DNA from 3 places in the Yaniella soli genome. Region 2 is predicted to be linked to each of the others. Evidence: riboswitches for the same ligand, from Rfam matches in the RefSeq annotation. Region 2 holds a riboswitch; each other region holds the start of a gene.
What was found. A riboswitch is a leader RNA that binds a small molecule or an ion and turns the genes downstream of it on or off. The one in region 2 is predicted to bind S-adenosylmethionine.
Positions count from the first base shown of each region.

Region 1 (5,523 bases), on a different contig from region 2:
CCAGGTGCGCGGGCAAGCGCTTCCCCATCCGACTTGCCAGAATGAGTGCGCGATCTGTGGCCACAATACAGTCGTTGTGATGCACCGTGGTGCCCACCAGCGTTGCCACGTGGACGGTCTCGTGCACGAGGCTGAAGAGTCGTTCCAAATGTGGACGAAGCCGTTCATGCAGTGGTGGGGTGACCAATGTTTGGCCAAAGTGCAATGCACTGGAACCCGGGAAGTAGCGTTGCTTTTCGCCGCGCACCGCAAAGCCATCGGCTTCGAGCGTCGCGAGGATGCGGGAAGCCGTCGACGGGTTGACGGTCAGGTGTTTGGCCGCCTCGGTGACACTCACCGACCCCTGCGAGGCCATCAGTCGCAAAACCTGCAGTGCTCGGTGAATCGCTTCGATTCTCGGTATAGATTTGCTCACACCGCAAATCTAGCAGTCCGTTTTGCGATTGTCGCACATACCGGCGTACGGTCCTGCACAGAATGTGTTGTGGCACACGAGCGAAGGACGGAAAACCAGCATGCAATATCACCTCAACGGTTACACTTTCGGCGACCCAAGCGTTGCCCCGGCTGCACCTGATCACATGCGGTACGATGCCGGGCTACCCGACACCGTCGACGTCCTTGTCGTCGGCACCGGTCCAGCCGGCGCGGTACTCACCGCCCAGCTCGCCCAATTCCCTGAACTTTCGATTGCTACCGTGGATCGTCGTGCCGAGCCATTAGCCCGCGGACACGCTGATGGCGTGGCATGCCGCACCGTTGAAATGTTCGAAGCGTTCGGGCTGGCCGATACCTTGGTGCGCGAAGCGTTGTGGGTAAACGAAACTGCCTTCTGGTCGGTCGAAAACCCCGGCGACGGCATCACCCGCACCGGCTTGGTTCAAGACGTGGCCGACGGTCTGTCGGAATTCCCCCACGTGATCGTCAATCAGGCACGCATGCAGGAACTGCTCTTCGACGTTGCGGCAAAGTCTCCGTCACGCTTCGAAGTGGACTACGGCTGGCAATACGTCTCCCAATCCATCGACGAATCGCAAGAGTATCCCGTCGAAGTGACTGTTGAAGCCACTGCGGAAGAACACATTGGCACAACACGAACACTGCGCGCGAAATACGTCGTTGGTTGTGACGGCGCCCGTTCGGCGGTGCGAGAATCCATTGGTCGTCAACTCCACGGCGATGTGCAAAACCACGCGTGGGGTGTCATGGACGTCCTGTTGGTCACCGACTTCCCCGACATCCGCAAGAAAGCCGTGATCAGTTCCGAAGCCGGCTCCATCATTTTGATTCCACGCGAAGGTGGTTACCTCGTGCGGCTGTACGTCGATCTCGGCGCCGTACCCGAAGGTGATACCGAGTTCCGCAAACGCGTGACCGTCGAGCAGATCACCGAATCGGCCAACAAGATTTTGGACCCGTACAGCATCGAGGTGCGCGACGTCGCCTGGTGGTCAATCTACGAGGTTGGCCAACGTATCGCTGACGGATTCGATAACCTTAACGACGACGCACGCGGTGACAATCAGCCGCGCATCTTCATCACCGGCGACGCCTGCCACACCCACTCGGCCAAAGCCGGTCAGGGCATGAACGTTTCCATGCAAGACACATTCAACCTCGGCTGGAAATTGGCCGCCGTGCTACGCGGTCAAGCGCGCCCGGAATTGTTGCATACGTACTCGGAGGAACGCAAAGTCACCGCCCAAGAGCTCATCGACTACGACATCCGCTGGTCCAAAATGGTTGGTTCACGCGATGCCGACCAGCCGGTTACCCCCGACGAAGTCGAAGAGCAGTTCGTTCGTGGTGGGCAATTCACCGCCGGGTTGGCAACCCGGTACACACCGGAGTTTTCCGCGCTCACCGGTCCGGATACACACCAGGATTTGGCCTCGGGTTTTGCCATCGGTACCCGCTTCCATTCGGCACCCGTGATTCGCGTCGCCGATGCAAAACCGCTGCAACTGGGCCACGTGCATGCGGCAGATGGACGCTGGCGCATCTATCTCTTTGCCGACGAGAACGGCTTGGCAGAAGGCTCAGCCGTTGCCAACTGGTGCACCCGGATGACCGCGGATCCAGCCAGTGCGGTCAGCCGGTTCACCCCGGAAGGTACTGACATGGACTCGCTTTTCGATGTCTATGCCGTCACGCAACAAACGCATCACGACGTCGACATCAACGCGGTACCGGCGCTCGTACAACCGTCAAAGGGCAAGTTCGGGCTCACCGACTACGAAAAGGTCTTCTCGGCCGAACAGACCAACGGGATGCTGCTGGGCAACATTCCCGGGGTGGAAGCCACCAAGGACATCTACGATCTACGCGAGATCGACCGCGCACGCGGCGCCGTCGTCATCGTACGTCCGGATCAGTACATTGGGCACGTGCTGCCCCTGGACGAGTTTGAAGCATTCGACGAGTACTTCGCGAAGTTTCTGACCAGCTAGATGCCCCGCCGGACGCGTTAGGGTAGCGTTGAACCATGACGACGAATATGATGCCACCGCCAGAGGTACCTGGTGACGACCGTGACTGGACCTTCGTGATCGATCAGGGGTGCACCGAATGCGGGTTTCAGCCGTTCGCGCCGAATCTGATGGGTGATCGGCTGCGCTCAGCCGCAGCACGGTGGCGCCCGGTGCTTCAACGAGTCGACGCTACGCAGCGGCCTTCGGAACCGGTCTGGTCGCCGGTCGAGTACGCGTGCCACGTCCGTGACATGATCACGGTGCTTCAGCAGCGGGTTGAGACCATGCTGCACCAGCACAACCCGGATCTAGCGGACTTCGATGGCGACGCCGAAGCTGTGCGCCGAGAATACTGGAAGGCGGACAGTCAAACCGTGTTGGGCGAGCTCACGCTCAAGGCACAGTCAACGGCTGACCTGGTCGATACGGTGGAACGCGAGCAGTGGGAGTTACCGGGCCGACGCTCCGATGGTTTCGAATTCACCATCGCCACGCTGTGCCTCTACATTGGCCATGAGATGGAGCACCACCTCCACGACGTCAAAGGTTAAGCAACCGCAGGACGCCCGCACCGGCGAAGTTCTTCGACCTCGTACCCGGCCTCCGCTTCGTCGGCCCACCGTTGAATTTGTTCGTCAGAGATCTGGTCTCCGTCGACCGATTCTTTGCTCATACTTGTATTCTATTACGTCAGCACGCTCCGCAGCAGGCCACGTGACTGAAGTGGTGTAGGGCACAGTTTGGTGCGGTTGGTGACGAGGGGCACTCATGTTCGACACCTCAAACACTGGATGTGGCGTGTGGTGTTGGCCGTTTTGCAACTCGGCGGTGCCATGCTCGCTGGTTTCGGCATCCCGCTCGCCGTGCTCCATTGGGAAGGTTCCACGGCAATTACAGTTGGCGGATCGGCCTTCATCGCGTACATCGTCACCTTCTGGCTCGAGGTCGCGGTGATCATCGTGCTGATGGTCTTGGCAGCTCGAAGGGGTCGGAAGGATCTGTTTGCCCCGCTGATCCTCACCGTCGTCGGTATTCACTTCATTCCGTTGGCATGGGTCTTCGCGCAACCAAGTTTTGCGCTGACCGGTGTGCTCACGACGGCGATCGGCGTGATGGCGGCTCTCGTGCCAGACCGTGCGGCGGCCCGGAGTTTCTGGTGCGGGTTGCTGGGCGGGACGACGTTACTGATCGTCGGTGCCCTGGGCCTATTTTCTGCGTTGGGCGCGCCAGCCGTGTAAACAGTGCCGAATTGGGTCACGTACGTGACTTTTTATGACCGCGAATTGCTGTGGTTTTTGCACTTTCGGCTGCGGTGCACATAATGTATACAGGGTAAACCATTCAGAGCGACTGAGAGATCTGGCTCGTAGACGTCGCAGCAACCCCTCCACTGTTTTGGTGTAGGACGGTGCTAACGCCAGGAACAATGGAGTGATTCAATGATTTCTCTGCGTAATTTATCGACCACTTTTACTACTGGTGGCAATGATCCGGTCACTGCAGTTGACGATGTCAGCCTGGAAATTGACCGTGGAAGTATCCAAGGCATTATCGGTTTTTCTGGTGCCGGCAAATCCACGCTGCTACGCAACATCAACCTACTGGAGCGCCCCACCTCCGGCGAGGTGATCATCGACGGCGTTGATCTCATGGAACTATCCGACGAGGAACTGCGCCAGGCCCGCCATCAAATTGGCATGATTTTCCAGGGCTTCAATCTCGTCAATAACCTCACGGTTGCCCAAAACGTGGAGCTGTCGCTGAAGTTCGCCGGCGTCGCCAAGGCACATGACCGCCGTGTTCGTGTGGCAGAAGCCCTCGAAATCATCGACATCTCGGACAAGGCCACGGTGTATCCGGCAAAACTATCCGGTGGACAACAACAACGGGTGGCGATTGCCCGCGCGTTGGCTACTCGGCCTCGGGTTTTGTTGTGCGATGAGCCGACTTCGGCGTTAGATCCATTCACCACGGCCACCGTGCTGCAATATCTGGCGGACATCAATCGGGAGCTGGGCATCACCGTTGTGGTGGTGACCCACGAAATGGAAGTCATCAAAGCGCTGACCGACCACGTGGCTGTGATGGAATCCGGACGAATCGTCGAACGCTTCGCAGCCAAACGTTTACAGGATAAAACCTTCGAACCCACCACTGCGATCGGCCGCTACCTGGTATCTGACGGCATACACGTCGACCGCCGACAGCAGCATGACGTCGATGAGGCCTCAACCGCCGAATTGGCAGTGGGAGGTCGCGTCTAATGCAACGTATTGCAGAGCTCAACCCCGAACTGATCCAAGCGATGTTAGAAACGTTTGCGATGATCGGCGTCGCCATCCCGGTCGCGGTGCTGCTGGGCACCCCGCTGGGTATCTGGTTATTCGTGCATGCTCCCGGTTCGATCGCACCACAACCAAAACTGCATGCTGTTGTCAGCGGACTCGTCAACATGTTGCGGTCGTTTCCGTTTCTCATCTTGTTGATCGCCATCATCCCGCTGACCCGACTGCTGGTGGGAACCACCGTGGGGACTGCCGCAGCGATTGTTCCGCTCACGATCAACGCGATCCCATACTTCGCACGGCTGGTTGAACAAAACATCAGCCAGCTGGGTGCCGGTGCGGTCGAGGCATCCCGGGCGATGGGCGCGACCCGCCGCCAGATCATCCGCAACGTGCTGCTGGTCGATGCCCGTCCGGGCATTATCGGATCAATCACCATTACCACCGTGAGCTTCATTTCTTACTCAGCCATGGTCGGTCTTGTGGGAGGCGGTGGCATCGGCGACTTCGCCATCCGTTACGGCTACTACCGCTACGAAACCGTGGTCATGTTCGTTGCCGTCGTCCTGATGGTGCTGCTCGTCAGCGCCGTGCAGTGGGGTGGAAACTCCCTTGCCCGCGTGGCCGATAAACGCATCTAACAACGCTTCATCACAAACTTTAAGGACTCCCATGGCAATTTTCCGTACCCAAAAACCCATCCGCCGTGCTCTGATCACGGGAGTCGGCGCAATTGCTGCGCTGACACTCACCAGCTGCGGGCTAAC
Region 1 is NZ_BAAGSP010000010.1:40,433-45,955, reverse strand. It holds gene ACYVJT_RS07015 (IclR family transcriptional regulator) at 1-415, opposite strand, end outside; gene ACYVJT_RS07010 (FAD-dependent monooxygenase) at 516-2,450, shown strand; gene ACYVJT_RS07005 (DinB family protein) at 2,486-3,022, shown strand; gene ACYVJT_RS07000 (hypothetical protein) at 3,019-3,144, opposite strand; gene ACYVJT_RS06995 (hypothetical protein) at 3,272-3,709, shown strand; SAM riboswitch class I at 3,806-3,917, shown strand; gene ACYVJT_RS06990 (methionine ABC transporter ATP-binding protein) at 3,911-4,735, shown strand; gene ACYVJT_RS06985 (methionine ABC transporter permease) at 4,735-5,397, shown strand; gene ACYVJT_RS06980 (MetQ/NlpA family ABC transporter substrate-binding protein) at 5,429-5,523, shown strand, end outside.
Region 1: another riboswitch for S-adenosylmethionine. It lies ahead of ACYVJT_RS06990 (methionine ABC transporter ATP-binding protein); the one in region 2 lies ahead of ACYVJT_RS04455 (ABC transporter ATP-binding protein).

Region 2 (5,315 bases):
TGCAATGTCACAACATTACGCTGATAAGCGCTAATGCTGTCCTAGGCTGAGGAAGTGAATTTATGAGAAAGGTAACAGCATGTCATCGAAAGAGTCGGGGCAGCAGCCGGTAAAGCTGGCGAAGACGCTGACCAATATTGATGCGCTCGCCCTCGGGTTCGGCGCGATGATCGGTTTCGGTTGGGTTGTCCTGACCGGTGGCTGGATTCAAGAGGCCGGCACCATGGGTGCAGTCGCCGCCATAGTGGTGGGTGGCGCGATTATGGCGGTGGTCGGGCTGGTGTATTCGGAACTGACCTCGGCCATGCCACTTGCCGGTGGTGTGCACCAGTACGTGTTGCGAGGATTGGGCCCGCGGTTTGCGTTCATCGGTTCCTGGGCGCTGGTGGGCGGCTACGTCACCATTGTGGCCTTTGAAGCGGTGGCCTTCCCGCGAACGGTCGCCTATATTTTTCCCGAGATCAATGCGCTGCCCATGTGGGACATTGCCGGTGATACCGTCCACCTAACATGGGCGCTTATCGGCGTAGCTGGCGCGTTGGTCATCACGTGGCTCAACGTGCGGGGCGTCAAGCAGGCGTCGATAGCGCAAAACTTCACCGTGATCTTCTTGATCGTCGTCGGCATCTTGATGATTTTCGGCTCGGCCACCCGCGGTGATGCTGGCAATATGGAACCGTTCTTTACTCCGGGGACGGCAGGATTCTTCACGGTGCTCATCGCCATTCCGTTCTTGTTTATCGGTTTCGATGTGATCCCGCAGTCTGCCGAAGAAGTCAACGTCCCTGCTCGTAAAATTGGTCGTCTCGTGATTATCTCGGTTGCGATGGCCACCATTTGGTACATCATGGTTGTGGTCACGACGTCGTCGGCGATGAGCGGAGATGAGCTTGCCCAAGCGGATATTGCGGTCGCCGATGCCTTCGGTTCCTTATTCAATTCCCAGTTGATGGCAAACATTCTCATTGCTGGTGGTATCGCGGGGATTTTGACCTCGTGGAACTCGCTGATGCTGGGGGCTTCCCGGCTGGTTTATTCGATGGCGCGCACCGGGATGTTGCCTGCCTGGTTTGGTCAGCTGCACCCCAAATATCGGACTCCGGCCAACGCGTTGTACTTCATCGGTGGACTCTCTTTGCTGGCGCCCTTCTTTGGCGAAAACATGCTGACCTGGCTGGTCGATTCCGGTGCACCATCGATTATCATCGCCTACTTCATGGTCTCGGTCATCTTTATCGTGCTGCGTCGTCGCGATCCCGGCATGGACCGCCCGCTGCGCATTGGTGGCAAGGGCCGCGGTGGTGAACTCATCGGCTGGACCGCGACTGTGCTCACCGGTGCACTGTTCAGCGTGTACCTACCGGGCATGCCTTCGGCGCTTGACTGGCAGCCGTGGCTGATCTTCGCCATCTGGTGGGGCATCGGCGCGCTGTTCTTCTTCCGTGTACCGACCGGTGTAAAACCCGGGCCAAACGCAGGCGACGAGGTGCTGGCGATCGTCGAAAACCGGCGCCAGGCAAAAACCGACCGCGCATAACCGACCGATCCGAAGATGCCAGGGAGGACGCGACTCCCTGGCATTTTTCGTTAAGCATATGACGGGTGCATTTCCCTTTTCCGTGCAGGTTCGTCTAAGCTTGTGCTTCGTAACCATCCAGAGCGACTAAGAGACTTGGCTCGTTGACGTCGCAGCAACCACCCCGCGGGGCAGGTGCTAATGCCAAGAGATCGATGGAGTGAATCCTTGATGACGCATTCAGTATCAACCCCTGCCGTTGCCTGCCGAAATGTTGGTCGCGCTTTCGGTACCAATGGCTCAACCCGCCAGATTTTGACCGGAGTGAACCTCGAAATCGGTGCCGCAGAGATCATCTCAATCATCGGGGCCTCTGGCTCTGGAAAATCCACGCTGCTGCGCGCGCTCGGTGGCCTCGACACCGGCTTCACCGGCAAGGTGCTGATCGAAAACACGGAAGTCAACGAATATGACGCCCGCTGCGCGGTGGGTTTCCAGGAACCTCGGCTCCTCCCCTGGGCCACCGTGGCAGACAACGTCGCGATTGGTTTGCCCGACGGACTCTCCAAGGCCGAGGGTAGAGCGCGAGTGGCTGAACTACTTGAGCTGGTTGGCCTCACCGATGCCGCCGAGCATCGTCCTCGGAAAATTTCGGGCGGTATGGCCCAGCGTGCATCATTGGCTCGCGCCATGGCGCGTGACCCAGAAATCCTGCTGCTCGACGAACCGTTTGGCGCCCTCGATGCGCTGACCCGCATCAAAATGCAGCAATTGCTGTTGGATGTGCATGCACAAACCGGCACGACCACCGTCATGGTCACCCACGACGTCGACGAAGCACTGCTGCTATCAGACCGCATCGTACTGCTCGATGACTCGCCCCACACCCAGGGTGCAACCATCGCCAACATCTTCACACCACCTGTACCACGCCCACGTGTTAGCCATGACCCAGCGCTCGTCTCGCTGCGGAAACAACTGCTGACCGGCCTCGGCGTCGAAACACTTGCAACCTCGGAGGTATAACCATGTCCTTGTCACGTAAAACTCTGTCCGCAGCGATCCTGTCTGGCGCACTGGCATTGACCTCCTGTGCCGGTGAAAACGCCGAAGCCGAGACCGCAGCCGAAACCCTGAGCATCGACTACGCCACCTACAACCCACTGTCACTGATTATCAAAGATCAGGGTTGGTTAGAAGAAGAGCTCGACGGCGACGTTGAATGGGTATACTCGGCCGGCTCGAACCGCGCCAATGAGAACCTGCGCGCAGAAGCCATCGACGTTGGCTCAACCGCAGGTTCCGCTGCACTGTTGGCCCGCTCGACGGGCACCCCGATCCAAACCATCAGCGTGGTTGGCAACGTCGAATGGACCGCCCTGGTGGTACCGCAAGACTCCGACATCGAATCGGTCGAGGATCTTCAAGGACGCGCGGTTGCGGCCACTCGCGGAACCGATCCGTACTTCTTCCTCGTACAAGCCGTCGAAGAAGCTGGCCTCGAGCTCGATGACCTCGAAGTACAAAACGTCCAGCACGCAGATGGCTACACGGCGCTGAATAACGGTTCGGTCGATGCCTGGGCTGGTCTGGATCCGATCATGGCCGGCGCCGAGGACGATACCGAATTCCTCTATCGCAACGTGGACTTGAATACCTACTCGTTTTTGAACGCCACTGAGTCCTTCCTCGAAGAATCGCCTGAAGTGGCACAAACGGTTGTCGATACCTATGAGCGTGCACGCGAATGGGCGCTGGAGAATCCAGCAGAAACCGCCCAATTGCTCGCTGATGAAGGCGAAATTGAAGAGGACGTCGCCGAAATCGTCATCAACGAGCGTTCCGGTTTCGATATCAGCCCGGTTCCAGGTGAAGACCAGACCGAGGTGCTGTCGAATATCTCCTCGATCTTCGTGACCTCCGGTGATGTCGATAACCAGGAAAATGTGGATGAAGCACTCGAGACCCTATTGCGTCCCGAGTTCGCCGAAAATGCGGAGAGTGCTGAGTAAATATGACCACCATCGAAAAAACAGACGTCACCAGTCAGCACAAGCCCAACCTCGACCAGGCCGGCACCAGCCCGGCGCCGACCGCTAAGAAAACACGCTTTCTCGACCGCAAAGGCGTCAAACCTGTCATCGGGTTCCTCGTACCCATCGCGCTATTCATCGCCTGGTGGGCGGTCACTGCAGCAGAGCTGTTTACCCCGGTTCAGTTGCCGTCCCCCAGCGCCGTCATCGACGCCACGGTGGGGCTCCTGGAGCGCGGCGACCTGTGGATGCATATCGGCATCTCGGTCCAGCGTGTCCTGATTGGTTTCGGCATCGGTGCTGTACTCGGCATGATCTTCGGTGCGGTGCTAGGGCTCTCGCGCTGGGCCGACGCACTCCTGACTCCCATCCTGGGTGCGCTGCGTGCCGTGCCCTCACTGGCCTGGGTGCCGCTGCTCATTCTGTGGATGCAGATTGGCGAAGATTCCAAGGTCACGCTCATCGCGATCGGCGCGTTTTTCCCAGTCTTCACTACGCTCTATGCGGGCCTACAACACGTGGACCAACACCTGGTCGAAGCCGGCCGCGCATTCGGATATAAAGGCATCCGCCTGTTCAAGACCATCCAACTGCCCGCCGTCGTACCATCCATTTTCTCTGGGCTCCGGTTGGCACTAGCACAAGCCTGGTTGTTCTTGGTCGCTGCCGAACTCATCGCCTCATCAATGGGGCTCGGGTTCTTATTGACCGACTCGCAAAATAACGGACGAACCGATCGGCTCATCTTAGCCATCATATTGTTGGCTGTCCTCGGCAAAATCACCGACATCCTCTTGGGTCTCGCCGAGAAACGCGCCATCGCACGCTGGAGTTAACAAGTTCACAACAACAGCAGCGCGGCATTCGATAACGACGAGGATGCCGCCGCGATGACAAAAATCATCGCGATGATGCCGATGAGAATGCCAAGACCGTGCAAGATGGTGACAATCCAACCGATGACTTTGCCCGGGGTCGCCGAGACACCATTGCGTTCAGCTTTGACCGCGAAATAGATCGCCAACGGCCCCAAAATAATGCCGAAGGTAAACAGGCCGATAATGCCGAGCACCAACGACGTGGTCGAAGCGGATTGCCCCTCGGGGTTCTGTGGTGGCACGGGGTATCCGGGTGGGTGTTGCCAGCCGTAGCCCTGGTCGCTTTGACCACTGGGGTACTGCTCTGAGCCAGGTTCATAATTCTGTGTCATATCTCGACAATAACCGCAATGCACGTTTTCTGACGAGTCACCCAATTTTTATCGCGTCCTACCCTGCATCGTAAGATCAGGGCATGACGGTTTCAGCGACACAGATCACAGCGCAACGCACCACGGCCATTAAAGAACTCGCTCCGCTCCTCAACGAGACCACCCCGGTACTCGGTGCGATAGATTTCAACGTCCTCGATCAGCTCATCGAACAGCTGTTTGAGGCCTATCCGGAGCAGTGGGTGGCACACACGGTCACCCTCGAGCAGATGACGCTGCCCGGCGTGCTGGAGCATATTCGGGTTCGTGGGCTGGGCGTTCAGGCAGCGTCTGCCAGCCAGCTCGTCATTTCCCGTCGCTGCGGCTTCCTCCCTCACGAAATAGTGCACAATGCAGCAGCCAATTCCCGCGCCATGCTGCGCCAACTCGTAGAAGCCGATATCAGTTTCAGCGTGGATAGCTTTACAGAATTGGATCGGGTCGATCAGATTGGCGATGGCGCACTCGCCCTGCCGGTCATCGGGCTGCGGATCACCCCACAAACATCCAGCGATGA
Region 2 is NZ_BAAGSP010000006.1:423-5,737, reverse strand. It holds gene ACYVJT_RS04460 (APC family permease) at 80-1,537, shown strand; SAM riboswitch class I at 1,648-1,738, shown strand; gene ACYVJT_RS04455 (ABC transporter ATP-binding protein) at 1,748-2,542, shown strand; gene ACYVJT_RS04450 (aliphatic sulfonate ABC transporter substrate-binding protein) at 2,545-3,528, shown strand; gene ACYVJT_RS04445 (ABC transporter permease) at 3,531-4,385, shown strand; gene ACYVJT_RS04440 (DUF4190 domain-containing protein) at 4,391-4,759, opposite strand; partial or broken gene ACYVJT_RS04435 (type III PLP-dependent enzyme domain-containing protein) at 4,843-5,315, shown strand, end outside.

Region 3 (5,523 bases), on a different contig from region 2:
CGAGTCTCGAATGGTCACAAACGGGAACTTGGATCCGTATGCTTGCTGCTTTTCATCCAGCGACGCTGGACCGGTCGATCCGTAGCATCCTCCAACCATGTTGACGGCCATGACGAACCATTTGTTTGTGTCTATGGCCTTGCCAGAACCGATGATATTTTCCCACCAGCCGGCTTCGGGCAGTGCTTCCGATGATGCGGCGTGGGTGTCGCCGGTCAAGGCGTGCTGAATGAGTATTGCGTTGGATTTGTTTGCGTTCAGCGTGCCCCAGGTTTCATAGGCGAGTTCGACCTCTGGCAGGTAGCCACCTGTTTCGAAGGATAGCTCGCCAATCGATACCGTCTTCAGGCCGGGTTCCGCCACGTATGTTGCCGGGTCGGTCACTGATTCAAGATCCAATGACATGACCTACTCCTTGTTAAACAGCTGCAGCGGCGTCGAAGCCTGACTGCAGATCGTCCAAAATGTCTGTGATGTCTTCCAGGCCCACTGAGAGTCGCACCAGCCCGGGGGTGACCCCGGCGGTTTGTTGTTCTGACTCAGAGAGTTGGGCGTGGGTGGTGGTAGCAGGATGTACTACCAGGGAGCGCACGTCACCAAGATTGGCAACCAGCTTGTGCAGAGTCAGCGCTTCGGCAAAGGTCTGACCTGCATCTTTTCCACCGACGATCTCGAAGGCGACAATGCCTGAGGTGCCGTCTGGTAACAGTTGTTGCGCGCGCTCATAATACGGTGATGATTTCAGTCCGGCGAACTGGACCTTCTCTACCTGGGGGTGGGCTTCCAACCATTCGGCAACGCGCTGCGCGTTCTCTAAATGGCGCTCCATGCGTAGTGACAGCGTCTCAAGGCCTAAGTTAATTAAGAAGGCGTTGAACGGGGAGGCCGTATTACCCATATCGCGCAGGAGCTGTGTGCGGATGCGCAGGATATACGACAGGTTGGCGCCCAGTGGACCGTTTGGTCCAAAGTCGGTACCAAACACGACACCGTGGTAGGACTCATCTGGTTCGTTAAACCAAGGGAACTTCTCCGGGTTCGCAGTCCAGTCGAAGTTGCCCGAGTCAACGATCACGCCACCGATCACCGCAGCGTGACCGCTGAGGTATTTGGTTGCTGAGTGCACGATGATGTCAGCGCCATGTTCGATTGGGCGCAGCACAGTAGGTGGTGTCAGCGTTGAATCGATGATGACAGGGATCCCGGCATCATGAGCAATTTCTGAAACCGCTGGTAAGTCCAGTACGTCGGCTTTCGGGTTGCCGAGCACTTCTGCGAAGACAGCCTTAGTGTTTGATTTGATTGCATTGCGCCATTCATCCAAATCATTTGGATCCTGCACGAAAATGGTTTCAATGCCTAAGCGAGGAAGGGTGTGCTTAAACAGGTTCTGGGTTCCACCGTAAAGCGAGGTGGAAACCACCACGGAATCTCCGGCACCTGCAACATTGAGCACGCTGAGCGTGGTGGCGGATTGTCCGGACGACAAGAGCACGGCACCGACGCCACCCTCGAGAGCAGCGATCTTGTTTTCCACGGCGTCCGTGGTTGGGTTCGTCAGACGGGTATAAATTGGCCCGAGTTCCGACAACCCAAAACGTCCTGCTGCCGTAGCCGTATCTGGGAAGTTAAAACTGGTGGTTTGGTAGATAGGCAGCTGTGTTGCCCCAAAGTCTGAATCCTCAACCATCCCGGCGTGGATTTGACGAGTGGACAATCCCCACGTGGTCTGGTCGGTGATATCGCGTTGTGCCAATGCAAAGACTCCTTCGAAACTAAGGGGTCTTTCAACGCCCGCCTACCGCGCAGGTTAGTTGACGTGCGCGAAGACCCGCGCTTGTCTCACATACTCATGAGACCTGGTCCTCACCCGGGGCACCCCACCGCGGTGGAGGGTTGCCGGTCAGTAAGCCGGGGCATTACTACTGACACTCGTGACCAACACCCACTACTATGCCAGAAAATCGCCCAGATAGCGACCTGACATAGACGCCATGTACACCACCAGCACAATATCAGTCCCTAGCAATAAACTCATGGTTTTTTAACCCTGCAAATCCTCGAGAACACGTTGTAGTGTTGATGCATGGAACAACTTGGATACTTTGATGAACTCACTGCTGATGACCTGAAGGCTATGGCTGCCGCCACCGGCCCGAAGGTCACTATTTTTCTGCCAACTGCTCCCCCACAACACCAACCGCAGGACACGGCTACTCGCGTGAAGTCGTTAGTTAAAGAGGCTCGGCAAAAACTCGTCAACGCCGGTGTCCCGGAATCAGATGCCAAAGACATGTTGGCCTCGTTCGACGCCATTGCTACTGACGCCCCCTTCTTACGGCAACAGGGTGAATCCCTTGCATTATTCGCGGCGCGAGGACTCAATCTGGTCTATCGCTTGGGCGTGCCGGTCAGCGAATACACCCATGTTGCAGAACACTTCGTGTTGCGTCCCATGTCTGAAACACTCACCAAGTCCCATGCCTTTTATATCCTGGGGGTTTCGCGCAACCAGGTTCGCCTCTTGGACGCCACCAAAGACTCCGTCGTGCAGTTGGACCTCGGAGATATCGTCCCAGAATCCTTCGAGGATGTCACCGATACCGATGACCGACAAGCCACGCTACAAAACCGCTCCGGCGGCGGCAATGGCACCATGTTCCACGGTCACGGCGGCGCAGCAGACAACCAGGAATCCGAGATTACCCGGTACCTTCATAAAGTCGGAGACTCGCTGGGTGACTTGCTCGGGCGGGCCCGCTCCCAACCGCTGGTCATGGCAGGCGTTTCGGAAAACGTCGCCACGCTGAAGGCGTCGTCCTCGTATCCGGTCGTCGCCGAAGACTTCATTAGTGGTAACCCCGATGCGTCATCGAACCGTGATCTGCAGAAGGCAGGCTGGGACGTTGTTCGGCCACGCTTCGCTTCAAACGACGATGCAGCATACAACCGCTTCGCTGATGTATCCGGCACGGGGTTGGGCGAAACCCAACCCGATCTGATTCGTGAAGCAGCAGTAGCCGGTCGCGTAGACACGCTGTTCATTAACCCATCACTGAATGCCTCCGACGGCACCGGTGATGTCAACACCGCTATCTTGCATACCAAACTCAATTCCGGTGATATTGTCATCATTTCTGATGGCCGGGTTGACGACGTAGCCGCACTAATGCGCTACTAATAGCAGTTCATGTGCGCCCCTCGGTTCATAGGATCGAGGGGTTTTGCATGTCATCAGGAATGCAACACTTTGTGACTTATTTCAACAATCGGAGTCAAACCATGGAAAACTATTGACCATGCGCTTGGATCATGTTTCTTATGCTGTAGGCCCCGAGGGGCTCATCGCCACCGCCGACAAAGTTGCTCAACAGATCGGCGTTGACTGGGTCAACGGGGGTATTCATCCGCGCTTCGGGACGCGCAACGTATTTTTCCCGATGGAAAACCGCCAATACTTTGAAATCGTCGAAGTTCTAGAACACCCTGCTGCCGAAAAAGCACCGTTTGGCCAGGCCGTTCGAGCCCGCTCGAACATGGGCGGCGGCTGGATGGGCTGGGTCGTCTCCGTCGACGACATGACGCCATTCGAGGAACGACTCGATCGCCGTGCCGTACCGGGCGGACGCACCTTCCCAGACGGGCGCACACTCGAATGGGAACAAATCGGCATTAAAGGTCTCATTGCCGACCCCCAAGTCCCCTACATCTTGCGTTGGCTCGAAGGCACCGAGGATCTCCACCCCTCTCAGGCCGAACCTGTCCAAGCTGCGATCGAATCCATCACGATCGCAGGAAACCGTCCTCGCGTTCGTGACTGGTTGGGTCTCGGTGAATCTGACGAGCTCGTCGAGGATCTCAACATTAAATACATCTCACCGTCCGGCACTCCAGGCATTGCCGAGGTCACCTTCTCAACGCCAAAGGGGCTTGTGACAATATAGGGCACCTTGCATACTGAAAGAATCGACCATGATGTGCGATCATGGTCGATTTTTTGTTGCGCCGTAGAAGACGGTGAAGGGTTGTGCCTCTGCGGTTTGAATGCGCAGAACGTTAGCCCAAGGGTCCTCAAAGCTCAGTGTTTGACCGTCATCGGCAACTTGAACACCATAGTGCTTGACGCGTTCAGCTATTTCTCCAATTTCATCCTTGGTCGGCAAGACAATATCTACTTCGCCAAGACCTAATGTCTTGTCCCGACGTCCCGAACCACGGCTGTTCCACACGTTCATCGCCATGTGGTGGTGGTAGCCACCGGCACTGACGAACAGGGCACCGGGGAAGTTGGCCTTGGTAGCTTCAAAGCCAAGCCAGTCAACGTAGAATTTCTGGGCACTTTCAATATCACCAACCTGTAGATGGACGTGACCAATCATGGCGTCGCCGATGACCGGGTCCTGCATCGCCTCTTCGGTCATATAGTCCTTCAGGTACTGGTTCGGGTCCAAGAAGAGTGAGTCCATCTCAACCTGACCGTGAACCCAGCTCCACTCGCTACGGTCGCGGTCCCAGTACAGTTCAATCCCGTTTCCTTCAGGGTCATTGAAGTAGAAGGCTTTACTCACCAAGTGATCCGAGCTGCCGGTGAAAGAATTCGGCGCATATTTTGCCACCGCGTAGACGGCTGCTGCCAGAGCGGTTTCCGTTTCAAACAAAATCGCAGTATGGAACAGTCCTGCGGCTCGCGGCGAGGCGTGCTGCAATTCTGGAGAATGCTCGAGGATCACCAAGGGGCGCTGACCGCGACCGATAATCGCCGATGACCCCTGTTGTGCAGTGACTTCCAGGGGAAGCGCTTGTGTGTAATACCGGATCATATTGTCGAGGTCGGCGACCTTCAGGGTCACCGCTCCCATCTCAGTCTCAGCAGCGAGGCGGGCATTTTTCGGGGTTAGTACGTTGTCAGTCATGTCGACTCCTTAGCTATGACGTCGAAGTTCATACATGCACAAAAGGGGCATGCGTTCAAAATTTGAAGCATTTGTACTCACTATAACTGACTTTCTGCAGCAAGTGTTCCTTTGGTGAGGAACGTCATACCTGACAAGACATTATTCATCGGTCATGTCACGAATCCAGTCGAGGTAGCCGGCTGCCCCATCGATGATCGGTAGGACGATCATCTCTGGTTCATCGTAGGAGTGTTGCTCAGCCAGAAGGTGCTTGATACCAGGCACCGTTGCGCTCGTGGTTTTCAGCGTCAACAGGTACTCTTGGTCGCGGTGCGTCTCGCCCTGCCAGTGATAGAAACTGTGCACCTGGCTGACTTGGACACACGCGGCGAGCTGTTGCTCAACGGCCAAGGATGCCAGTCGTTCTGCTTCATCACAGGAATCGGTGGTTGTCTGAATCGTCACATAATCTGTTGTCTGCATGACGCCAGTCTGCACGATTCGTTCAGCAACTGAAAGTGCACTGCATTCCGCGAAGACTCTGCCACAGACAGCAGTGCACCGATATAACCGAACCACCCTTTGCACCGGTACAGCACCAGTGCCGCGCCGAGAAGAAGCGATGGCG
Region 3 is NZ_BAAGSP010000034.1:23,865-29,387, forward strand. It holds gene metX (homoserine O-acetyltransferase MetX) at 1-405, opposite strand, end outside; gene ACYVJT_RS13645 (O-acetylhomoserine aminocarboxypropyltransferase/cysteine synthase family protein) at 419-1,741, opposite strand; SAM riboswitch class IV at 1,829-1,940, opposite strand; gene ACYVJT_RS13650 (baeRF7 domain-containing protein) at 2,087-3,181, shown strand; gene ACYVJT_RS13655 (VOC family protein) at 3,300-3,944, shown strand; gene ACYVJT_RS13660 (VOC family protein) at 3,984-4,913, opposite strand; gene cutA (divalent-cation tolerance protein CutA) at 5,055-5,378, opposite strand; partial or broken gene ACYVJT_RS13670 (hypothetical protein) at 5,357-5,523, opposite strand, start outside.
Region 3: another riboswitch for S-adenosylmethionine. It lies ahead of ACYVJT_RS13645 (O-acetylhomoserine aminocarboxypropyltransferase/cysteine synthase family protein); the one in region 2 lies ahead of ACYVJT_RS04455 (ABC transporter ATP-binding protein).